One region of the Paenibacillus sp. FSL L8-0435 genome, then DNA from elsewhere that is predicted to be linked to it. Evidence: riboswitches for the same ligand, from Rfam matches in the RefSeq annotation. Region 1 holds a riboswitch; the other holds the start of a gene.

Region 1 (12,214 bases):
TGGTGATGTTCACAAGTGATAAAAAAAGCATGGGTGCATTCGCCAACAAATTGTGGCTCAAAATCATCTCATGGGTCATTGCCGCGATTATCGTTGTGCTGAATGTATATCTGATCATTCAGACGATTCGGTTATTCTAATCTCGTTCTCATCGACAAAATACTAAAAAGGCTGATCAACTCCGGTATGCTATACCCAAGTTGATCAGCCTTTATTGTTGCAATACAGCAAGGTGTTTTCTTTTATAGTAAAACTCAAACTCCAGTAAACAATCATCTAATCCTGATTTGGTATCAGTAACGGCAGGAGTTGATCCAATGAATCAACAGTCCAATCCGCACGTTGGTCATCAGATAGTTCTGGCTGGAATCTTCCGTAACCCTGCATAATTCGAATCGTACGCATGCCCAGCTTCAGAGCAGGTATAATGTCGTTATCGATCCGATCGCCGATCATGACGGCTTCCTCCGGTTCACAACCGGCCTGTTTCAAGGCCACAGCGTATAACTCAGGGTCTGGCTTGGACACTCCTTCTTCAGCCGAACATGCCAGAACATCAACATACTTCCGCAAGCCGTAGCTCTCCAGTCTCTCTTCCGTTCCAGGACTCTGATTGGCAATAATGCCAATGCGATAATGCCGTGACAACTGCTGAAGGACGTAATCCGCTGATGGAAAAGGACGTTCAAGATCTTTTTGAAATTTCAGCTTGTCCTGAATCTGCTTCTGGTGTCCGTCGTCTTCAACGAATGTGCGAATCGCCACTCTCATCGGCCATTGCTCATATCTCTGGTAACAGTTCGCGAACAGTTCGCGTACCGCCTCAATCTTCACCGGATACCCCAATGCACAGGCTTCGCGGACGAACTGTCCGATAATATCATCAACCGGCTCCCATTCATCCACCAGTGTATCTCCAACATCAAAAAACAACCATTTCAATCCACCTACATCCGGCACGCCAATTCCTCCTTGTAAGCATAAAAAAGAAGACTCACCATCCTGCATGAGTCTCCTCAAACTTCCGTTTATCGATACATTCAATTATAACAGGCACCTTACACCTGAGCAATCACAAGCGATGGCATTAACCATTGAGGAGAAAGCCAACTTCCCCATTGAGCGAATATACGATCCGGTCTGCGCCCATGCCCCGATAGATGCCCTTAGGATGACTCTGCTCCGTAATAACGCACAGGGATTTCGATGTCCATGAACGGCAGATCTGTAAATAACGACAGGTCAGATTCAGGCTGTTCTCGAAAATAAACACGTTGCCTACGCTGCCCTGCGGCAAAAACCATTTTTGAGCTGCAGCCGTGTTCATGCGAATGACATGTTCTACTCCGATTCTACGGAGTCTGCGCTCTTCCCCTGCACTGTTGGTTAGAACGGCAAACGGCATTTTTTTGTACATCAGCAATTTAATAAATTTGCGTCCTGCTTCATTTGGAGCAGTCACTAAGATCATCTCAGTATCCATCATTCGTTCCTCCCTTGGCGTGAAAAGACAACAAAAAAGAAGCGTGGGGGACCAAGGCCTCCCGAACGCTTCTTAAATAATCCATGGCGAAAACACCATGAACCAGCGTACGGCTTGTTGCCTCTCCCTTTAACGCTTACGAGGTTAGCTGACGGATTCGGGCGCGAGAGTCGCCCTATTTCCGGCTGTCACCGGAAAATTCACCCCATGAATGCCACTGTCCTGGACAGCGCATTCTGTTGGTTCCCCCGTTTCCCATTCATCAATGAATGGAAACTCAGCGATTAAAACATCGTTCGTATATCTTAAGGTAAGATCGAGCGATATTATCGTTTGTTTCGTTTTTCAGGTACAATTTAGTTTAAATTGAAATTACGTTATGAATCATACACCCGCGCCATGTCGGTGTAAAGTCCGCCCAGATCACCAAATCGGCAGATTTTTGCCAATTCCCATCCATAATAACGCTTACAACAAAGTTATACTCCATCTATCTCTTCAAGGCTATCTAATTCTCACTCTGGCGTAAATCACTTCCCAATTCATTCACGTATTCTGCACAACTTGCCTGTTTTGATTCTTTTAACACCACATTAGTTTTGCAATATTTAATTGCAACCAATATAATAGAAGATATAAGAGTAAATAAATGGAGGCGATTTAGATGACAGTCTACGATTACAAAGTGAATACACTTCGCGGTCAAGAAGTTGAAATGTCCGACTACCGTGACAAAGTGTTACTGATTGTGAATACGGCAAGCTCATGCGGCCTTACCCCTCAATTCAAAGGTCTGCAAGAACTGCAAGACAAGTTTCAAGATGCTCCATTTGAAGTTCTTGGTTTCCCAAGCAACCAGTTTGCACAGGAAAAAGGATCTTCCGACGATATTGCCGAGTTCTGTCAGATGAATTATGGCGTGAGTTTCCCCATGTTTGAGAAAATTGATGTGAACGGCTCAAGCGCTCACCCTCTTTTCCAACACCTTAGCACAGAAGCTCCTGGCCTGCTTGGCTCCAAAGCAATCAAATGGAATTTCACCAAATTCCTTGTGGATCAGAACGGACAGGTAATCAAACGTTATGCTCCCAAAACAACACCGGACAAGATTGAAGAAGATATCAAGAACTTGCTGCAAAAATAATACATTGGCCACCCGTAGCCGGAAGGTAGAGCACCATTGCCCCGGTAATGGATGGCCTTTTTTTTCTCAACTCTGATGTCAAACTGTTCAAAAAGACAAAAAAAAGAAGCCTTCCATTAATGGAAAGCTTCTTTTTAATCGTTCATATGATGCGGTCGAGAGGACTCGAACCTCCACGGGCATACGCCCACTACCCCCTCAAGATAGCGTGTCTGCCATTCCACCACGACCGCATGTCGTAAATAATCGGCAACAGAATTGATTATACCGGGTCCAGAACCAAAAGTAAAGTATTTTTTAATACTACTTTTTCAGCTAGGCAATTTCATCAAAAATCGCATAATCTCGTCATCTTTACCCATGAACTGCATATCATTAGATTTGATCCCCTCTTTTCCGGCTTGAGCTGATCTTATTGATTCATTTATATATAGTCCTTCCTTATATATAGTCCACCCTGCACTTCACCATATAAATAACACAACAAGTTATATAAAATAACACAATATTAAATCCCAGATTTAATTCATTAATTTTCACGGATACTATTGACAAAAAGCGGACATTTATGGGATGATAACTATCATATAATTCGGATTTTTAAACACAAAGCAAACAAAAAGGAATATAAATGTCACTTTAAGTGACATTTAACGAACACAGGAGGCGAATGATTGTGAACCGTGGGAATAAGCTGCTCGATTATGTCAAACTGCTTGATTCCTCTATTCAGGTTGGAGGGTTCACCCATTCCTTCGGCATGGATATCCATATCAGGGAGGGTACCATTCGTAATGCTGAAGATCTCGAATCATTCATGCGTTGTCAGTTGCATCCCAGCATTGTTCGTCTTGAAGGTATGGCCATTAAAGGCATCTATACCGCAGCAGATCACAAGGATACATGGCGGATAGCTCTGATCGACAAGCTCGTCCATGTTCAGCGAACCCCTGGAGATCTCAGAGAACAAGCTGCCGCGATGGGTAAACGATTGATCAGACTCGCACGCGCTCTGCACCCCTGGATTGAATTCAGCCAGCTCGAACAGATCTTTGCCAAATACGATTCGGTTGGCTGCCTCTCCACTGTTCACGCCTGGATTAACCACCACCTCGATATCCCGGTCGAGGAGGCGGTCCTTGGTTACCTGCATTCAGCCATGAATGCTTGTATAACCGAAGCCTCCAAAGTCATTCCCCTGAACAATGATACAACCAAGGATCTGATGGTCCGCCTGGCCACAGATCTGGAGAATGAATGGAAGACCGTCAGCGCCTCGGCTGCGGATGGACTGGCACAGCCAACCTCGATGTCCATGAAATCGTTTTTCCCCAGTTTCCATATGCTTGGAGCTGGACTTCATGCCTACAGAGCCTAATCCTCTTCCTCCTCATACCCGCTCCCCTTCATTCAGACAAACTAAAAACACGCGGCAACCTCCTTGCCGACGTGTTTTTTGTCATTTTATTTGTTTTATTTACGTATTTACGCCATTTATCATCACAAAATACACTTTTTTCCGTCTTTTTTAATTGTTAGATGACGAATTTACGTATATAATGAAACATACAGCTCGCATTTCTATACATTCTACATGAAGAAAGGGCGGCTGAATACTACATTCTAACCAGGGGTGAACCCTTTTGAACAAGAAAAAACCAGTTACTCCGTTCGGATGGGCCATCAAACGACGGCTAACCGAACTTCAAGTGGACCAGAAGACTTTTTGCGAACAGCATGGCATCCCACCCTATCGTTTATCCAATCTTATTCACGGCACACGCAAAGCAACCCGATTCAGGCACCTGGTCGCTGATATTTTGGATATTCCAGATGAACTGAGATAAGATTTCTGCCAAAGGAGGGTCTCATCCATGAGACATGTTACATCCGATCTGGAGAGGCTGTCGTTCCAGTCCATACGTCACCAGCTCATCATCGTTGATGACAATTGGATTATCCAAAGTTGTAACCGTGCCTGGCAACAGGGACTCGGTCAATGCTCACCAAACCCGGATATACACAGTAGTCATAGACATTACCTGCATCTGACGGAAGCCTGGGCAAAACGAGGCAAGAACGCTAACATGGCACTTGTCGCACAGAATTTGAAAGAACGCGGAATACCCTTTAATCGAAATCATACATATGACATCTGCGTGTATACTGTATACAACGAAAAGAGGTGGTTTCGTGTAGAACTCACCCCTCTATCTTATGCAAATTCAATTCTGGATACCGATCTCGCTTTAATTGCACACATGGATATTACCGAACAGAGAAAGACAGAACACCAATTGAAGAAGGCATTGTCTGAAGTGCGCACATTGCGCGGACTGCTGCCTATTTGCGCCGTCTGCAAACAAATCAAGGACGAAGAGGAACACTGGAACTCCGTTGAGAGTTATCTGGAGAAGCATACCCACGCCGAATTCACCCATGACATCTGTCCGGAATGCATTCGGCGGTTATATCCGAAATACTCGAATATCCTGGACAAGCGCTCCTGAAACCTCTCTCCACTCGCCACACTAACTACAACTATACGGAGAGATGATGTTCAAACTGCGACATATCCAGTTCTTGCGGTGTCCCATGCAGGGTTATGGTTCCTTTATCCATGATATAGATGTAATCTGCGGCACTTCGTACAAAATCAATACTCTGCTCTACCAGCAGAACCGAGAGGTTCCCCTTTGCCTTGAGCTGCAAAATAACCTGCCGAATGTCCTCCACGATAGAAGGCTGGATGCCTTCTGTCGGCTCATCAAGTAGCAACAACCCCGGACGCGAAGCCAATGCCCGGGCGAATGCCAACTGCTGCTGCTGTCCACCACTCAGATCCCCGCCCTGCCGTCCATACATCGTCGCAAGCACTGGAAACATCGCCAGTACATCCTCGGGGAACGTTTTTACTCCCGGTGCACTTGTCTCCAGACCTAGCAATAAGTTTTCTTTCACCGTAAGCTGCGGGAAAATCTCCCGCCCCTGCGGTACATAACCGATCCCTGCCCTTGCCCGCTTGGCTGTATCCAAGGTGGATAACTCCTGATTTTGCCACTGAATACTGCCCTTGCGTGTTTTGAGCAGCCCCATTAATGTTTTCATCAACGTTGTTTTCCCTACACCGTTACGGCCCATCAGACACACCACCTGTCCAGGCTGTACATCCAGGTTCACACCACGAAGCACATTGCTTTCCCCATAGCCGGATTCAATTCGTTGCAGCGACAGCATGGTCATCCCTCCTTTTGCCCAGATACACTTCGGCCACTTTCGGGTCTGCCTGTACCTCCGCCATCGTACCTTCCTTCAGCAGTTTCCCTTCATGCATCACCGTTACCTTGGCTGCGAACTCTCGCACAAACTCCATATCATGCTCCACCACCACAACCGAGCGCTCACGCGCAATTTCTTGCAGAAGTCGCCCAGTCTTGTGTGTTTCTTCGTCCGTCATGCCTGCGGCTGGTTCGTCCAGCAACAACACCCGCGGCTCCTGTAGAAGCAGCATGCCGATCTCCAGCCACTGCTTCTCCCCATGTGATAACGCTCCTGCACGAGCATCAACGCGGTCTTGCAGACCAATCTGGAGGGTAACATGCTCCATGGCAGCACTCATTTTCCCATATCGACGAATACCGATGGCTTGCAAAGGGGAACGGCGAGTCTCCGCCGCCAGTGTCAGATTCTCCTGCACCGTCAGACCCGCAAAGATCGATGGGGCCTGGAATTTGCGTCCCACACCTTTGCGAACAATCTGGTGCTCCTTCAGTCGTGTTAATTCCGTGCCATCCGCCATCTTCACCGAGCCGGACATGGGTTTTGTTTTGCCGCATATCACATCCAGCATCGTTGTTTTTCCAGCACCATTGGGTCCGATCAGAAAATGCAGGTCATGTTCATGCAGCTTCAGATTCATGCCTTTGACAGCAACGAACCCACCAAACGCTACCGTAATATCCTCGGCTACCAACACCGCTGATTCCTCAGTAGACTTTAGGTTTTTCCCGAGTGACTTGGACATGCGCACTCTCTCCTCTCCGCTTCAACAAGCGAACGATATGACGATATACACCTACAATACCGTTTGGCATGAACAAAACGACTGTTACAAAGAGCCCACCAATGACAAACAGCCACCCTTCGGGGTAAGCCTCACTTATGCCTGTTTTGGCCGCATTCAGCACCACCGCTCCGATGACCGCCCCAATAAGCGTACCGCGACCACCCAACGCAACCCACAGGACCATCTCAATGGAAGGCACAATCCCCATCATCGATGGCGAGATAATACCCACCTGAAGAACAAACAACATGCCCGCGATGCCTGCAAGCGCACCGGAAAAAGCAAAAGCCAGCGTTTTATATCCTGCCGGATCATATCCGAGGAATCGCACCCGATTCTCCCCATCCCGCGCAGCTTCGAGCACTTGACCGAATCGACTGTTCACCATTCGACGACAGAGCATATAAGCGATCACCAGAACAGCAAGCGTTATATAGTAGAGAGCAATCGTCGTTCCAGCGGAATGAAGTGTAAAACCAAAGATCGAATTATATCCGGTGATGCCATTTGTTCCGCCCGTCCATTCCTGTTTACCAACAAAGAGTGTTACCGTAATGAGAACCAAGGCTTGAGTCAGGATGGTAAAATAAACACCGGTGATCCGGTTACGGAACGTAAACCACCCCAGGGCAAAGGCGAGCAATGCCGGAAGGGCTATCCCCAATAACAGCGCCACCGGGAAGGAGCGAAACGGCTCCCAGAACCATGGCAGACCACTGAGACCACTCCATCCCATGAAGTCAGGAAGTGTTGCTCCACTGGCCTGAAGCTTCAGATACATCGCCATCGCGTATCCACCCAGTCCAAAGAACACCCCATGCCCAAGACTCAGCACACCTCCATATCCCCAGATCAGATCAAGACCAATGGCCAGGATTGCCAGCGCCAAAAACTTGGCTAACAGACTCAAACGAAACTCCGTGGAGATCAGTGGAGCAAGACACATCATAATCAGCACAGCTGCCCAGATAATCCTCATTTTCAGACTGCCAGTCTTGAGTAAAGCGGACATGAACTAACCCCCTTTTTCACGTTAATCGAGACTCCGTGTGCGCATCGCGACCAATCCGCGTGGTTTCCATTGCAGGAAAGCAACGATACATACAAACACAAGCACCTTGCCAATGGAGGCCGAGGTATAGGTTTCGAACAGCGTGTTGAACATACCAATCCCCAATGCACCACACACGGTTCCGATCAATTTCCCTACGCCACCCAAGACAACGACCATGAACGCATCCACAATATAATACGTACCAAGTGAAGGACCTATCGGACCAATGAGCGTTAATGCACAACCTGCAATTCCGGCAATGCCCGAACCAATAGCAAAGGTCATACCATCCACCCGCCGGGTAGAAATCCCAAGACACCCCGCCATGCTCCGATTTTGCATTACAGCCCTCATTCGTCTTCCGGAAGATGTTCGATAGATATAGAGATACATACACAGCAGCACAACCGCAACCAGTGCGATAATGAAAATTCGTTTATACGGAAATACAATGCCATCCGAGATCGCCAATCCCCCATTGAGCCAAGCTGGACTGGACACTCCCACATTTGGTGCTCCGAATATGGTACGGGCCAGTTGTTGCAGCATCATGCCTACACCCCATGTCGCAAGCAGACTGTCCAGCGGCCTGCCATACAGATGCCTGATCAGAACCACTTCAAGCAACCAGCCAATCAGAGCAGCTACAATGAACGCAATTGGCAGAGCCACAACAAAGTAGGCACCAAACCACGCAGCCGGAGCATAGGACATGAACAGATTTTGTGTTACATACGTTGCATATGCACCAATCATGATCAGTTCACCGTGAGCCATATTGATAACATTCATCAGCCCAAATGTTACCGCCAGACCGAGTGCAATCAACAACAAAATCGAACTGATACTCAGACCATTGAACATCTGCAGGATAAACATATCCATCGCTATCCCCTCCTCCATACCGTGACTCTCGATATTTCACATGACTTCAATTAGCGGCAGGAACATTCCCATATTACAGTAACGCTTTACCGCGATACGGTGAGAGGATGTGTTGTCACACCCTCGTTTATGTTTCGACTGCTTTGAAGCGAGTTGCCTGTTTTATTGCGAGGTTTCTATGTTATTTAGCGCTGAGGGAAGCTCCCCATTCATACGTTTTCAGATAAGGGTCCGGCTTGACAGGCTCACCAGAATTCCACAATTCCTTGAACTGCCCATCTTCCTGCACCTCACCGATCCGTACGGTTTTGTAGATATGCTGATTCTCTCCATCCACGGTTACCTTACCTTCCGGAGCATCAAACTCCAGACCCTTGGCAGCTGCCTTCACCTTCTCCACGTCGGTTGATCCTGCTTTTTCCACCGCCGCCTTCCAGAGATAAACCGCCACATATCCCGCTTCAATCGGATCAGCTGTCACTCGATCAGCACCGTATTTTTCTTTATACTTGGCAACAAATGTTGCATTTTCAGGTGTATCCGTTGTCTGATAATAATTCCACGAAGCCAGATGTCCCTTCAATACGTCTGCGCCAATACCACGGATTTCTTCCTCCGCCACACTTACCGAGAGGGTCGTCATCTGATCCGAGGAGATTCCGGCATCCTTCAATTGTTTGAAGAAGGCCACATTGCTATCTCCGTTCAGTGTATTGTATACAATATCCGGCTTCGCAGCTTTGATTTTGCTAATGATGGTACTGTAATCGGTATGGCCTAGCGGTGTATATTCCTCGCCCACCACTTCGCCGCCTTCTGCTGTGAGTTGTGCCTTAATGACCTGATTGGCCGTTTTTGGGAATACATAATCTGAACCGAGCAGATAAAACGTCTTGCCCCTGTTCTCCAGTAACCAGGTTACAGATGGAACGATCTGTTGATTGGTTGTTGCTCCTGTATAAAAAATATTTGGCGACGATTCCAATCCCTCATATTGCACCGGGTAAAACAATAGACCTTTGTTCTGTTCAAACACCGGGAGCATAGCCTTCCGACTTGCAGAAGTCCATCCACCAAATACAGCAGCGACCTTATCCTGTTGCAGTAACTTCCCAGCCTTCTCCGCAAAAGTAGGCCAATCCGAAGCGCCATCCTCAATTACAGGCTCGATCTGTTTACCCAAAACTCCGCCCGCGGCGTTGATCTCTTCAATGGCAAGCATCTCCGCATCTTTAACAGATACTTCACTGATCGCCATCGTTCCGCTGAGAGAGTGAAGAATGCCAACTTTAATCGTATCACCGGATGCAGCCGGCTCTCCTGTACCACCTGAACCCGAAGCTTCAGGAGGCGTAGCGCCCTCCACACATCCTGTCATCACGATGACCGCACCCAGCAAAATACTCCATAACTTGACCGACCTCTTCTTCAATAGCCTACACTCCCTTTTTTTAGTCTATTGACGAACATTAAGGTCATTTGCGTCCGAAATGTTCGTTGATCCAAATTATGGAGGGTTACTCTCTTCATGTCAATATAGCTTACATAATTTTATTTCATGCCTACCTGTTTCATGCATACTGCTAATAAGCCTTGAAGCTTATTGACAAAGAAATCACCCTGTGTGAGTATATTTAACATATAACTTGATTCATGAACATATCAGACACTATAAGCGAAAGGTCGGATTGCCTTGCACTGGACTGAGCAGGAAAAGGAAAAACTCCTGATTACCGTGGCCGCTAACCTCGCCCGTGAACGAAGAGCACGCGGACTCAAGTTAAATGTTCCCGAAGCCATCGCCTTGTTGACCTCCGAACTGATGGAACGAGCACGGGATGGAATGAGTGTTGCCGAATTAATGAGATACGGAGGCACCATCCTGACACGTGAAGACTGTATGGATGGTGTTCCCGATATGATTCCTGAAGTACAGGTAGAAGCCACATTTCCTGACGGTACAAAACTGGTTACCGTACATGAACCTATACGCTGAGAAAGGCAGGAGAAACCATGATTCCTGGTGAATACCGTTTGAAGCCAGATGACGACATCATCTGTCATCCGGATCGTTCAACCCTACGACTCCTTGTCCTTAACCGCGGCGACCGCCCCGTCCAGGTCGGCTCTCACGTTCACTTCTATGAAGTGAATGCAGCACTGGACTTTGATCGCATGTCAGCTTTTGGACATCGCCTGCACATTCCGGCAGGCACCGCAGTTCGCTTCGAACCTGGTGAAGAGAAACCTGTCGAACTCACGACCTTTGGCGGCAAACGCCAAATTCACGGGTTCAACGGACTAACCGAAGGCTCTGCGGATCAAGTTCCTGATCCAGTGAAACTGGAGGCATTCCTGAAGACGTTCTCCCCTCCCATACCAGATGGAGGTGAACCTTCATGAAACGAATGAGCCGTGAACAATACGCGTCCATGTTCGGACCAACAACCGGTGATGCCGTAAGACTTGCAGATACCGAACTATGGGCAGAGATTGAACATGATTATGCCGTATACGGAGATGAGAGCAAGTTCGGAGGTGGTAAGGTTATCCGCGACGGAATGGGCCAGTCAACCACTGCTCTGCGAAGCGACGGCACTCCTGATACGGTTATCACCAACGCTATCATTATCGATCATTGGGGCATTGTAAAAGCGGATATCGGCATTCGGGATGGTCACATCTGCGCCATTGGCAAATCCGGTAACCCGGATACAATGGACGGTGTTCATCCCGCACTGGTCATCGGTGCTTCCACCGAAATCATCGCTGGTGAAGGCATGATTGTAACCGCTGGCGGCATTGATACCCATATTCATTTCATCTGCCCACAGCAGATTCAGACTGCGTTATCCTCCGGGGTCACGACCATGATCGGCGGCGGAACAGGACCTGCAACCGGAACCAAAGCCACCACCTGCACACCAGGAGCTTGGCACATCCACCGGATGCTGGAGTCCGCAGAAGCTTTTCCCATGAACATCGGTTACCTTGGCAAAGGCAACAGTTCCAGTACCGCACCTTTAATTGAACAGATTGAAGCTGGGGTAATCGGCCTGAAGCTGCATGAAGATTGGGGCACTACCCCGAGCGCTATCGACGCTTGTCTGACTGCCGCCGGGGAACATGATGTTCAAGTCGCTATCCACACCGATACACTGAACGAAACCGGATTTCTCGAAAACACCCTGGCTGCGATCAACGGCCGGACGATCCACACGTACCATACGGAAGGCGCTGGTGGCGGACACGCACCGGATATTATCCGGGCCGCTGGGGAGTCCTACGTTATCCCCTCATCAACCAACCCAACACGACCGTACACACGCAACACTGTAGAAGAGCATCTCGATATGTTGATGGTGTGTCATCACCTGGACCCTTCCATCCCGGAAGATGTAGCTTTTGCCGATTCGCGGATTCGTCCCGAAACCATCGCAGCCGAAGACATTTTGCATGATCTTGGTGTGTTCAGCATCATCAGTTCCGATTCACAGGCCATGGGCCGAGTGGGCGAAGTCATTATCCGCACCTGGCAGACAGCCGACAAAATGAAAAAACAGCGCGGCAAACTTGAGCTCA
Region 2 (12,214 bases), 1.5 Mb from region 1:
ATCAGCGCCTTACATTTATTCTGTGTAATGGAGATATTATGACGATTAGCCAACCGATCCAATGCCATAAAACCGATATTATGACGAGTTTTGGCATAGTTCGAGCCTGGATTTCCAAGTCCAACAATCCACTTCATCTTGTTCCCTCCTTCGGATTAGCCTGAGGTGAGGCATAGACTTCGAATGTTATATTTCATATAATATCAAGAAAGTAAAGATCGATTTACTGTAGTGTTCACAGTTAATATTTTATCGACCCAGGAAGGTGAGCGGGTTTTGCGCGAAGACAATGGACAACTGACTCAACATAGCGATTTTATCTATCATCTCGAATATCACGTACCTGTACAGGTATACGACCGCGACACCCATATTGAGATTGGTCTAATCACACGTTTCGATAATCAATTCGTCGAAATTGCTGACACGCTTTTTCATCGGCGTCGTTTCCGATTTATCTCCCGCCCCGGGTATTAACCATATAAGATGAACGAACCATTTTACACTGGATTACTGCGCGTGCAGAAACATCTTCCGAAGCAGCTTTCTTTCAGAAAGCTTTTAACTTCACTTCTTCAGATCTTTTCTGCCCTCTCCATTATTGTGTAAATTAGTAGTTCAAATTATATGGACTGACCAGCGTCTGTTTCACTTTTAATAAAACGGCACGCCGACAGGGGTTACATTTTCCATTGAACCGGAAAACGTAACCCCTCTACTACTTTATGCAGACATCCTTATTCAATTTCAAACAGCTTGCTGATTGATAATTCCTCATGAACCCGGATAATCGCTTCTCCGAGCAAAGGCGCTACGGACAACACTTTGAGTTTGCTTGTCGGATTAGCATGCGTAATTGGAATGGTATCCGTTACGATGACTTCCTTCAATGGTGCATTCTCCAAACGTTCCATCGCAGGTCCGGACAATACCGGGTGAGTACAGCACGCGTATACTTCTTTTACGCCGCCTTCCATCAGAGCATTCGCTCCCAGTACAATCGTTCCCGCCGTGTCAATAATGTCATCGATCAGGATGGCTGTTTTACCCTCGATGTTACCGATAATGTTCATCACTTCGCTCACATTTGGCTCAGGACGACGTTTATCGATAATCGCCAGGGGCGCATTCAGGAAATCAGCCAGTTTACGTGCGCGCACTACGCCACCGTGGTCAGGCGACACAACAACTGGATTTTCGATCTGTTTCGACCGGAAATATTGAGCCAGAATTGGCACGCCGAGCAAATGGTCAACCGGAATGTCGAAGAATCCCTGGATCTGCATTGCATGCAAGTCCATCGCGATGACACGGGTTGCACCCGCTTTTTCAATCAGGTTAGCAACCAGCTTCGCTGTAATCGGGTCACGCGAACGTGCCTTGCGATCCTGTCTTGCATAGCCATAGTAAGGAATAACGACGTTAATCGTCTTGGCAGATGCCCGTTTGAGTGCATCAATCATAACGAGCATTTCCATCAGGTTATCATTAACCGGCAAGCAAGTGGACTGCACGATATAAACGTGACAACCCCGAACACTCTCGGAGAGTTTCACTTGAATCTCGCCATCACTAAAGCTGGTTGTGTGAGATTCACCCATAGGGATCCCGATATAATCAGCAATTTGATGGGCAAGCTTGGGGTTAGAATTGCAAGTAAATATTTTTAATTTCGAATCAAAATAAGTCATAAAATAAAAACCCTCCGTGCTGGTTCATTGGAATCAATAAGCGTCTGCGACATGTCGGCACCTCCCCGATCTTCGGGAGGCAATCTTGTTATCAAAACCCCTTATTGGGGTTTGGCATTTTGTTTCTTGGCTTTGGCACGTCCGCGAATCTTCTCCGCATAACCAGGTTTATTCTCCTGACGTGGACGAGCAATGGCCAGATCATTCTCGGGAACGGAATGGGTAACGGTGGAGCCAGCAACCACATAAGCGCCTTTTCCTACCGTAATCGGTGCAATCAGATTGACGTTGCTGCCTACAAAAGCATCATCTTCAATCGTTGTCACAGCTTTATTATAACCATCATAATTGACAGTTATTGCCCCGCATCCAACATTTACGTTTTTCCCTACTTTGGCATCTCCAATATAGCTGAGATGAGATACTTTGGAACCTTCATCAATTGTAGCATTTTTCACTTCAACAAAGTCACCAATTTTTACGTTGCGACCCAGTTTAGTCCCTGGACGCAAATTAGCAAATGGACCAACCGTTGCATCAGAACCAACCTCGGCATTGGATACTACCGAATGTTTAATCGTAACTCCGTCCTGAATAACGCTGTCTTCCACATCTGCCTGAGGACCAATATGACATGCTTCACCAATGGAAGTTGTGCCTTTGAGAATCGTCCCCGGATACAAAACTGTATCTGATCCAATCGTAACATCCGCTCCGATATATGTCGATGACGGATCAATGATCGTAACACCGTTCAACATATGACGTACGGCAAGACGTTCACGCATGAAGGCTTCGGCTTGCGAAAGTGCGAGTCGGTCATTAACCCCGATGGATTCTGCGATGTCATCCGACATGTAAGCTTCAACGACTTCTCCATCATTGCGGAAAATGCCAACTACGTCTGTGAGATAATACTCTCCCTGAGCGTTCTGGTTCGTCACTTTCTCCAGGGCAGCGAACAATTTTGCATTATCGAAACAGTATGTGCCCGTGTTAATCTCATTCACAGCATCTTCCTGCTCCGTGCAATCCTTCTGTTCCACAATCCGTTGTACAGATCCATCTTCTCCGCGAATAACGCGGCCATAACCTTTGGGATTGTCCAACTGAGCCGTAAGAACTGTCGCTGCTGCTCCGCTACTCTCATGGAGCTTCATCAGACCTTCCAACGTCTCACTGGTTACAAGAGGTGTATCTCCACAGACCACAATTGTAGAGCCTGTTTCGCCGCCAAGCAAAGATTTAACCTGCTTCACTGCATGACCTGTACCCAGTTGTTCTGCCTGGAGTGCATACTCTGCTCTGGAACCCAAAAATGACTGCACCGCTTCGGCACCATGACCGACTACAACTACACTGCGTTCAACGCCTGCGCTGAGTGCTGCATCCAGCACATGTCCAACCATAGGTTTACCGCATACGGGATGCAGTACTTTGTACAATTTTGATTTCATTCGTTTCCCTTGCCCTGCGGCAAGAACGATTGCCATTCGTTTCAAAATTAACGACCTCCTGTTCTGAAAATCCCATTGAAATGCATTGCTGATCCATATCCAATGAGTATCGTTCAGCCGGCTTCAAGCCGGTCCTGTTCATCGCCTGCTGTCTCTGTAATCACACGTAACAACGCGGACACCAACGAATCGTGACCTATATGTATACGCCGTGTACCTGCGAGCTTAACCGAATCCCAATGATTCCTAAGATGCCGCCCTGCCACCAAGCGCACGATGCGCTTTTTGTTCTCTGCTATTAAACTCAATACTGAATATATCTTATTCCGGTCAAAAAGAAAAGAGAGCCATAAGACATGGCTCTCTTTTCCTTCGAACCCCAATAATGTTCTCAGGCACCTTCTTCAATGACTTCTTCCTCAGTTGCCGCACGATCGTATTCAGTCAAAACTGCTGCCTGAATCTTCTCGCGCGTACCGGAAGAGATCGGGTGGGCGATATCACGGAACTCTCCATCAGGAGTACGTTTGCTCGGCATAGCAACAAACATTCCGTTGTTACCATCAATGACACGAATGTCATGAACGACGAATTCGTTATCGATGGTAATGGATGCGATAGCCTTCATTCTCCCCTCCGAGTTAACACGGCGGAGTCTGACATCCGTAATTTGCATGTGTGTGTTCACCACCTTTTTCCATCAGAACTTGGTGTATAATTCCACACAGCATATACGAACTCCTTCTTTTTATAACCACAAAAATTTCCTAATTTCAGGAATTTTTTTATTTAATACACAATTCGACAACGTTAGTGCCAGGTCGATGGAAAAGACCTTTTAACGACATAACATTCGTCATCTTTCTACAGGTCAAAATAGTTGCCCGGCTTGACGGAAATCTGTCTGCTCTTGGCATCAACCGCTGTCAGTTTCGCCAGAGATACGTAATCTGTTAGCAGGCGTTCTTCTGAATCCACAGAACCAGATTCCACCAGTACTCCTACCCCGGCAACTGTAGCATTAAACTCGGCCAAAAGATCGATCATTCCTTGCACCGTACCCCCGGCCTTCATGAAGTCATCCACAATAAGTACTCTGGAATGCTCACGCATCGCCCTACGAGAGAGGGACATCGTATGCAGACTTTTATGGGACCCGGATACATAATTGATACTTACGGCCGATCCTTCTGTAGCCTGATGGTCCCTGCGTACGAGCACGACAGGCAGGTTGAGCTGGGCTCCGGTCGCATAAGCCAGTGGAATTCCTTTGGTTTCTACCGTCATAACCACATCAATATTCATGTTGCCAAAAGCCGTTGCAAAGATCTTGCCGGCTTCATTCATCAATGCGGGCTGTCCGAGCAGATCAGACATGTACAGGTATTCTCCAGGCAAGATCCGATCAGGCTGCGCGAGCTGGGTCGAGAGTCGCTCTGCAAAAGCCAATGCCAGCTCTCGAGACACCTTCGGAATCCATCTAACTCCCCCGGCTGCTCCAGCCAGTGTATTCAGTTCTCCTGACCCACCTTCTTCGAACACTTCCTTGATAATCGCCAAATCTTCACTAATTGAAGACTTTGCGGCTCCATAACGTTCGGCAAATGTGGTCAACGGAATAACCGTATGCGGTCTGGACAATAAGTATTGCGTCATTTCAACCAGCCTTGCGCTTCGTTTTAACTTCTTCACAGAGATCCATCCTCACGATCACGGAAACATCCAAATCCGAATAATTATTTAAGAATATACCACCTTTATACGTGTTTGTACATTATAAAAGCGAATTTTACGTCAACATACGCACAGCGTACACTTCTTTGCAGAACCCACGCAGACCATTGTATATCCGGGCAACCTTGGATTCTTTGGAGACCAGCCCAAATACCGTTGGACCGCTACCGGACATTAACACGCCGTCTGCACCCAATCGAATCATGGCATCCTTCAGATGCTGAACTTCCGGATACAGCTTCAACGTTACATCTTCAAGTACATTGCCCATCTGGTTACAGACTTCCGTGAATGATTGATTGCGAATAGCCTGCTCCATTTTAGCCGCACTCGGATGACGAACAATCTTGTCACTGCGGAACCTTCCGTACACATCGGCTGTAGACACATTGATCGGAGGTTTGGCCAGAATTACCCAGCATTGCGGCGGATTAGGAATGGGAGTTAACTTCTCACCACGGCCTGTAGCGAGTGCAGTCCCTCCTGTGATACAGAATGGAACATCCGACCCAAGTTCAGCTCCAAGCTCCTGCAGTTCGTGATCCGGTATATTCAACCGCCACAGACGGTTCAATCCACGCAGCGCTGCTGCTGCATCACTGCTGCCCCCGGCAAGTCCGGCTGCAACTGGAATCTTTTTATCCAGATGAATATGGACGCCCGTACGCACGTTATAGCGCTCCTTAATGAGTCTAGCTGCCTGGAAAGCCAGATTCTTCTCGTCGAGCGGGATATACCCCGCCTGACTGGAGATGAAAATAGTATCTCGCGGCAGCTCCGACATTTCCAGCCGATCAGCCAGATCGACCATGGTCATGATCATTTCAACTTCATGGAATCCATCGCTTCTTTTATGTAAAACGTCCAGCATCAAATTAATTTTAGCAGGCGCTTTTTCGTAAATTTTCAAGGCGTTCACCCGTCCTCACCTTTTCCCTAAGACAACTTAACATATTATATCAAAATGGGGCTGTCAAGTCATTTCTATTCCGCATCTAAGGGGAAAAAGCGGGGTAGTTCCTGATGGATTTCCCCCGCTTTTCTGTCAGCTTGAACCAGATTAAGATTTGCGGGCAGCCTGCTCAGCGAGTTGAATGGCTCTTTTCACCATGTTTCCTGCATCCTTGGCTTTGATTCCACCCCAGCCTTCCTGTTGGACCGTATCGTAGAAGCCCAGGTCTTTCGCAAGTTCATTCTTCAGATCCTCTGACATGACACTTCTTCTTCTGCGACTCATGAAACCATCCTCCTCCAAAGTATCCTTCATAATGTGATGAGTTCGTTCACGTTTTGGACATCTTGCCATCAGGCCAAATTCAGTTTCCCTGCATTGCTTCAGAAACTGACTCTTTACCTGTCCATATAGTATGCCGCGACCGTTCCTTGCTCATTCCTGAGTATGTATGGGTTACGTTAGAGGGCGAATTGATGTTTAAAAAACAAAAAAGCGATCCGCCTTGTGGGGCGAATCGCCTGTAAATCGATACTTACGTCTCCATATAGGAGCTATGCGTCTGGCTGCCCGGGTCATAAACCATGACTTCCACCGACTCCGTAAGTATATCCGCATAACTATAAGAAACTCGCTTGAAGGTTTCTTGCTCCTCATCAAGCTTAACAATAAAAACAGAAGGGTACGTTTCTTCCAATACACCCGTACGCTCAATGGTCTTACGGCGGCCACCATTAGCCCGCAACATAATTTTCTGACCAATATGTGCATCGAGATTGCGTTTGATATCCAACAGCGTGTTTTTAGCCATTGTCGACGACCACCTCTTTTCTTGTCCATTATACCGGTTTTTACAGTCATTGTCAAATCAAAGCTAATTATTATATCAGCATCAAAAAGTTGTTGTCAATGAATTTTTTTGCAAACAAAAAAAGCCCCAAATTGGGACTTTAAATGGCCTACATCAGACTGCCGAGGGGTTCACTTTTAGCGTAGATAAATCATTCAGCCCAGGCAGACCTACCCGGTAACTCCCCCGTGTCTCGACACCACCCACACCCTGGCTGCCACTGATGGTATTGTGCAGAACATCACTCATGTTGACCGTATCCCGCACAGAGGTAAAGGAGGCCTTGGCAGCCACATAGACCGGATCAAGTGCATGAATGAGAATTCTGCCTGGAGAACTGGCAAAGTTCGCTCCAGCGCGCAGCAGTGCCTCAAAATGGGACTGACAGGCCCCTGCCACAATAGTCAGTGCATCCAGATGGCGTTCATATTGTCTGGCCACCTGAATGGCCGACACAAAATTTTGCGAATTCTTGTAGCTACCAAGACTATATAAGTCATAGGGCTGACGTGTCTTTAGGACCCCATCATGACCCGTAATGACCACGATATCCGGACGTACTTTGGGTAATAAACGGTATAGGGTATCTGCCATTGCCGATTCATGGACATATTGTCCCTCTGCGGGCACACGAAGTTGCTCATAGAGATCCATACTTTTTTTCAAATAGTTCGGATCTCCATCCAGATGAAGCACCTTTCCAGGCATCTCAAAATAAGCCGGTTCCTGCTGAGCAGACCAATCCTGTACCAGACCTTCCCGATTCCGCTCAGCCTGTTCCATACGATTCTGCTGCAGACGGGACAGGGTCTGATGTGCTTTAATATGCGCCTGTCTAGTCTTGGCGCTTTGTGGTTCGTAAGGAACCTGTATCAAATCGTCCACCGGGGAATCGGCAATCAGCCGGAACTCAGTCCCTTTAATGACCGCAGCATCCAACTGGAGGCCTTCCACCCGAAAAGTCACATCGCCGCCGTATGACTTCCGAACGACCAAGTCTCCGATATTCATCAACGTAATCACCTCTACCCCATCGTATGGGCAGAGACCCGGTTTGGTTCATTCAAATTTTACAGTGCTGCACGTACTCCTGCTTCCCACATTACGGTGCTGAGTGTGGCATACTCTTGCAGACTCAACGTCTCTCCACGTCGGGACGGTTGAATACCTGCCTGCTCCAGCAGAATGTCTGCCTGTTCCCGGTTCTCCTTTGTGAAGAAACGTGCCTTCAAGTTGTTTGAGATTGTTTTTCTCCGTTGGGCAAAAGAAGCCTGTACCACTTCGAAGTAGTGTGCTTCATCCGGAATCTCCACTGGTGGTTTCTCACGCACTTTCAGCTTAATGACAGCTGATTCCACATTAGGTTGCGGAATGAAGACTGTAGGCGGCACAATACACACAAGCTCCGGCATACTGTAGTACTGAACTGCGATGCTCAGACTGCCGTAGTCTTTTGATCCTGGTGCAGCAGCCATGCGTTCAGCCACTTCTTTTTGGATCATGACAACAATACTGTCTACCGGCAGCTTCTCTTCCAACAGTTTCATCATAATTGGAGTCGTTACATAATAAGGCAGGTTAGCCACGACACTGACTTTGTCCACGGATGCAAAATCCGTATTAAACAACTCAGCCAGATCAAGCTTCAACACATCCCCATGATGAACACGTACATTCGAATAAGGCTGCATCACTTCTCCCAGGATTGGGATCAAGCGCTGATCAATCTCTACGGCTGTGACAGGACCTGCTACCCGAGCCAGTCGCTCCGTAAGGGCTCCAATACCCGGCCCGATCTCTAACGCGCCCTTGGACTCGTCCAAATCGGCTGCATTAACAATTTTGTTCAGTATATTTTGATCGATCAGAAAGTTCTGACCCAGACTTTTCTTGAATGAGAATCCGTGTCTTTGAATAATCTCTTTGGTTCGCTTGGGCGTTGCAATTTCTATCGTCTCTTCCATATCCTTCATATGCTCACATTCCTTCACGTTCAATTTGCGCTAATGCTGTAGAGAACTCTTCCCGTGTAATCTGAAATACACTGAGACGTTTGTGGAACTGCTTACCGTTACAATAACCGATGCCCAGCAGATTGCCCATCTCCATGCGACGTGCAGCAGCCTGCGGATGCACGATAAGTCCTGCCGCGATCAGGTCCTCCCAATCGATCAGGCTCGGAGCACCTTCGTATGAAGTATGTACGCGCGCCAGAGCATGACGGATCGCTTCAGGTGAGGCATTCTCCACCCCAATGTCCCCTTTACGCGTTGCATCGGCTTCCGGAATGAAGGCATGTTTGCAGCCAGGCACCTTATTCGCAATAATTTTACGAATGCGTTCGCCAGCATGATCCGGATCTGTCAGTACAATGACTCCCCGTCTCTCCTGAGCAAGCGCAATCCGCTTCAGAATGCGTTGGTTGATTGCTGATCCACCTGTTTCTATTGTATCGGCTTCAACGGCCCGACGGATAGCTACCGTATCGTCACGGCCTTCCACCACAATGACTTCTTTTATCATGTTCCATTTCTTCCTTTCTAACGCAAAAAGAAGAGGAATATCCTCTTCTCTGCCAAACGGCGGGGGAGACTGAATTCAGACTCCTCCGCCGCATATTCCGCATGAATCATTCATGCAACTATTTTATAGCATTCCCATTTCAAAGTAAAACGATTTTAGTTCGCTTCCGGCTTCACCGGACCGATCACGTAGACCGTCTTGCCTTTCTTACGTCCAAAATTCAGGGCATGCTTCACACTGTCATAATATACATCAATTTTGTTGCCTTTAATGGCACCGCCTGTATCTTCCGCACGACGGAATCCCAGACCTTCGATATATACCCACCAGCCAATTGGAATGACTTTGGGATCAACCGCAATGGTGCGACCTTCCGTTACACGAGTACCGGAAGCTGTTTTAGTACCAATGCCAGGCTCTTCGGAAGAGTAGGCAGTCATGGATACATTTTTAAGTACTTTGGAGTATTTAAAAGAAGTCCCGGATACAGTAATCACTTTGCTGCCCGAGGCAGATGTTTTCTTCGAGTTCGTTGTTGTAGCCTTTTTGGTTGTTGAAGTTTGAGCCGATACAGTCTGAATCTCAGGTTCTTTCACGACCGGTTTTGCTTTGGTGCCGACAGCGATCACTTTATCTACACGATTATTCGCGACAGATTTGCCGACCATTTTTTTGGAGACCAATTCTCCATCCTGAAATACCTTTTCGATATGCTGTACAAGTGTGCCTTCTTTGCCGTTTACAACGACACGGTTATCCCCTTTGTACAAGCTAGGGTCAGCCGTTTTAATAACTTTGTAAGCGATCGGTTGCTCTACTTCCACTGTACGCTTTGTTACGCGCACTACACGGATCTTCATCTCCGCTTTGATCGCAGTTCCGAGCGCCGGATACACTTTATCATTACTTTCAACTTGAATACCTGATTTTTGAATTGCATCTTCCACCGATGAATCGGTTGTATACAGAGTCTTGGTGTCTCCGTCTGCCGTAATGTTAACTGGAACGGCCCGCTCAATAACGATTCGGTCTCCATCTGTAATCGCCCCATTCATGGACATGGATACCTTATCGTGAGGGCTGACTGTGATCGACTGCTCCTCCAGCATTTCCTGAAGCATTCCTGTACGAGTCTCTACCACCTGAGCTTTGCCATCAATAACCAGCGAAATTTGTTTCCCGGCCTGACCGTAAACGACTAACAAGATCATGATTGTAAGCGCAATTGAGAAAATCGCGATCAATGCCATTTGACGCATGTTCTCATGCTTCCACCGCAACGCGAAAGACTTACTGGATGATCGTGACTCATGGGTCTCTTCTGGTTGGAATGTGCCCACTTCTCCGTCCTCCTTCATAGCCTCGCCGTCTAAAGTAATGCATGATGTCTTTGACGTGACTATACCAAATTTTCTACAGAACACAGATTGGACCAACATAATCCGGTTCTGCACCATGAATCAATCTTCGCAACATGATGTCATCCTCCTGAATACCTACCGTATGATGACAATATTTCTTTTATTCAAAAACAAAAAAGCCAAAGAAAGAGTGTAAGAGGAACTCTTTCGTGGCTTCCGAATGATTTTGAATATCGGAAATTCATGCACGAGGTTACCTCTCTTTTTCCGCTTGCGAGGTTAGCTGTCGGGTTCGGGCGAAAGAGAGCCGCCCTATCTTGGGTCACCCGCTCATGGCGGACGCCCTTGAATTCACCCCGAGACCCAAAGAAGAAATCAAATACGGCTTCGCAGTTCCCTTCGCTGCTTTTGGGTCAGCGAACGTTGCGCATCGGCCAAATACACCGATGTTTAAGCCCTATTGGTTCCCCCGCTCTCCGTTAACGGAGACTCAGCGAGACTGATTCATGAAAGTAATGTTGTTTCATCGGAAAGTGTCCCTTTGTTCATCCCCCGAACATCTGTCCAATTTTCCGCACAACAATTCACTGAAAAGATGATATCCTGTTTTGATGCATGTTGTAAAGCGTTGATCAAGTACGTTTTTCTGAATATTTGGTTAAAATATTGTAATATTCTTGATTTATTTGGATCAAAGGGCAAATTAACTCCGCTTACCTGCCTTTTTCACCTCATTTACTCGTTTTTTTAACGAATTCCAAATCGTTCCATGGCATTTTTGGTTGTTATTGCAGCAATTTCCTCCACCGAAATGCCTTTAATTTCCGCAGCTGCCTCTGCAACCAGACGTACATGCGCTGTCTCATTTCGCTTCCCACGATAAGGGTGAGGTGTCAAATATGGAGCATCTGTTTCAATGAAAAACCGGTCCATAGGAACCTTCTCCAGCACCTCTTTGGGCTGCTTTGCATTTTTGAATGTGATTGGTCCTCCGAAGGAGAGATGGAAGCCCATATCGAGACAACTTTTTGCTGTTTCCCAGCTGCCCGAGAACGAGTGCATCACACCACCAACCTCACCCGCTTTCTCTTCACGCAAAATTCTTATGATATCCTCATGTGCATCCCGATTATGGATGACAATCGGCATCTTCACTTCACGCGCCAAAGCAATTTGTTGTCGTAATACGCGATGCTGTATTTCCTTTGGTGAAGTGTCCCAGTGATAATCCAATCCAATCTCACCAATCGCAACCACTTTTTCATGCTTGCATAAAGATGCAATCCACTCCAAATCGCCCTCCTGCATTGTGATCGCATCTACGGGATGCCACCCTACAGCTGCATATATAAAATCATATGTTTCAGCGAGTTTCATTGTGGTTGGAATCGTCTCCCGGTTAAAGCCAATGTTGATCATGCGACCAACTCCTGCATCCACAGCACGCTGAATCATGTCCTCGCGGTCCTCGTCGAATTGTGGTGCATCCAGATGTGTATGTGTGTCGAACAGCATCATGTCTGTATCTCCCTTCATGTCGAAATAACGACTATCTTCTTTTGTAAATTTAATTTGTAAATTCCAATAATTTAATGACTCGTACATAAAACATTTTGGGTAATCTGTGTATTACATCATCACGTTTG

Evidence for each region. A riboswitch is a leader RNA that binds a small molecule or an ion and turns the genes downstream of it on or off. The one in region 1 is predicted to bind cyclic di-AMP.
Region 2: another riboswitch for cyclic di-AMP. It lies ahead of NST33_RS00150 (ubiquitin-like domain-containing protein); the one in region 1 lies ahead of NST33_RS06920 (hypothetical protein).

What each region holds. Positions count from the first base shown of each region.
Region 1 is NZ_CP150185.1:1,536,579-1,548,792, reverse strand. Features, by position in the region: gene NST33_RS06930 (Nramp family divalent metal transporter) at 1-140, shown strand, start outside; gene NST33_RS06925 (HAD family hydrolase) at 277-960, opposite strand; gene NST33_RS06920 (hypothetical protein) at 1,088-1,486, opposite strand; cyclic di-AMP (ydaO/yuaA leader) riboswitch at 1,602-1,776, opposite strand; gene NST33_RS06915 (glutathione peroxidase) at 2,148-2,627, shown strand; tRNA gene NST33_RS06910 (tRNA-Leu) at 2,778-2,860, opposite strand; gene NST33_RS06905 (urease accessory UreF family protein) at 3,304-4,005, shown strand; gene NST33_RS06900 (hypothetical protein) at 4,271-4,474, shown strand; gene NST33_RS06895 (hypothetical protein) at 4,502-5,137, shown strand; gene urtE (urea ABC transporter ATP-binding subunit UrtE) at 5,169-5,864, opposite strand; gene urtD (urea ABC transporter ATP-binding protein UrtD) at 5,842-6,651, opposite strand; gene urtC (urea ABC transporter permease subunit UrtC) at 6,614-7,705, opposite strand; gene urtB (urea ABC transporter permease subunit UrtB) at 7,727-8,632, opposite strand; gene urtA (urea ABC transporter substrate-binding protein) at 8,814-10,064, opposite strand; gene NST33_RS06865 (urease subunit gamma) at 10,326-10,628, shown strand; gene NST33_RS06860 (urease subunit beta) at 10,646-11,035, shown strand; gene ureC (urease subunit alpha) at 11,032-12,214, shown strand, end outside.
Region 2 is NZ_CP150185.1:31,410-43,623, reverse strand. Features, by position in the region: gene pth (aminoacyl-tRNA hydrolase) at 1-137, opposite strand, end outside; gene NST33_RS00210 (hypothetical protein) at 277-477, shown strand; gene NST33_RS00205 (ribose-phosphate diphosphokinase) at 738-1,691, opposite strand; gene glmU (bifunctional UDP-N-acetylglucosamine diphosphorylase/glucosamine-1-phosphate N-acetyltransferase GlmU) at 1,793-3,193, opposite strand; gene NST33_RS00195 (hypothetical protein) at 3,262-3,456, opposite strand; gene spoVG (septation regulator SpoVG) at 3,540-3,824, opposite strand; gene purR (pur operon repressor) at 4,013-4,840, opposite strand; gene ispE (4-(cytidine 5'-diphospho)-2-C-methyl-D-erythritol kinase) at 4,938-5,792, opposite strand; gene NST33_RS00175 (small, acid-soluble spore protein, alpha/beta type) at 5,943-6,119, opposite strand; gene NST33_RS00170 (Veg family protein) at 6,370-6,645, opposite strand; gene yabG (sporulation peptidase YabG) at 6,799-7,695, opposite strand; gene rsmA (16S rRNA (adenine(1518)-N(6)/adenine(1519)-N(6))-dimethyltransferase RsmA) at 7,755-8,657, opposite strand; gene rnmV (ribonuclease M5) at 8,662-9,207, opposite strand; gene NST33_RS00150 (ubiquitin-like domain-containing protein) at 9,363-10,547, opposite strand; cyclic di-AMP (ydaO/yuaA leader) riboswitch at 10,821-11,074, opposite strand; gene NST33_RS00145 (TatD family hydrolase) at 11,316-12,086, opposite strand.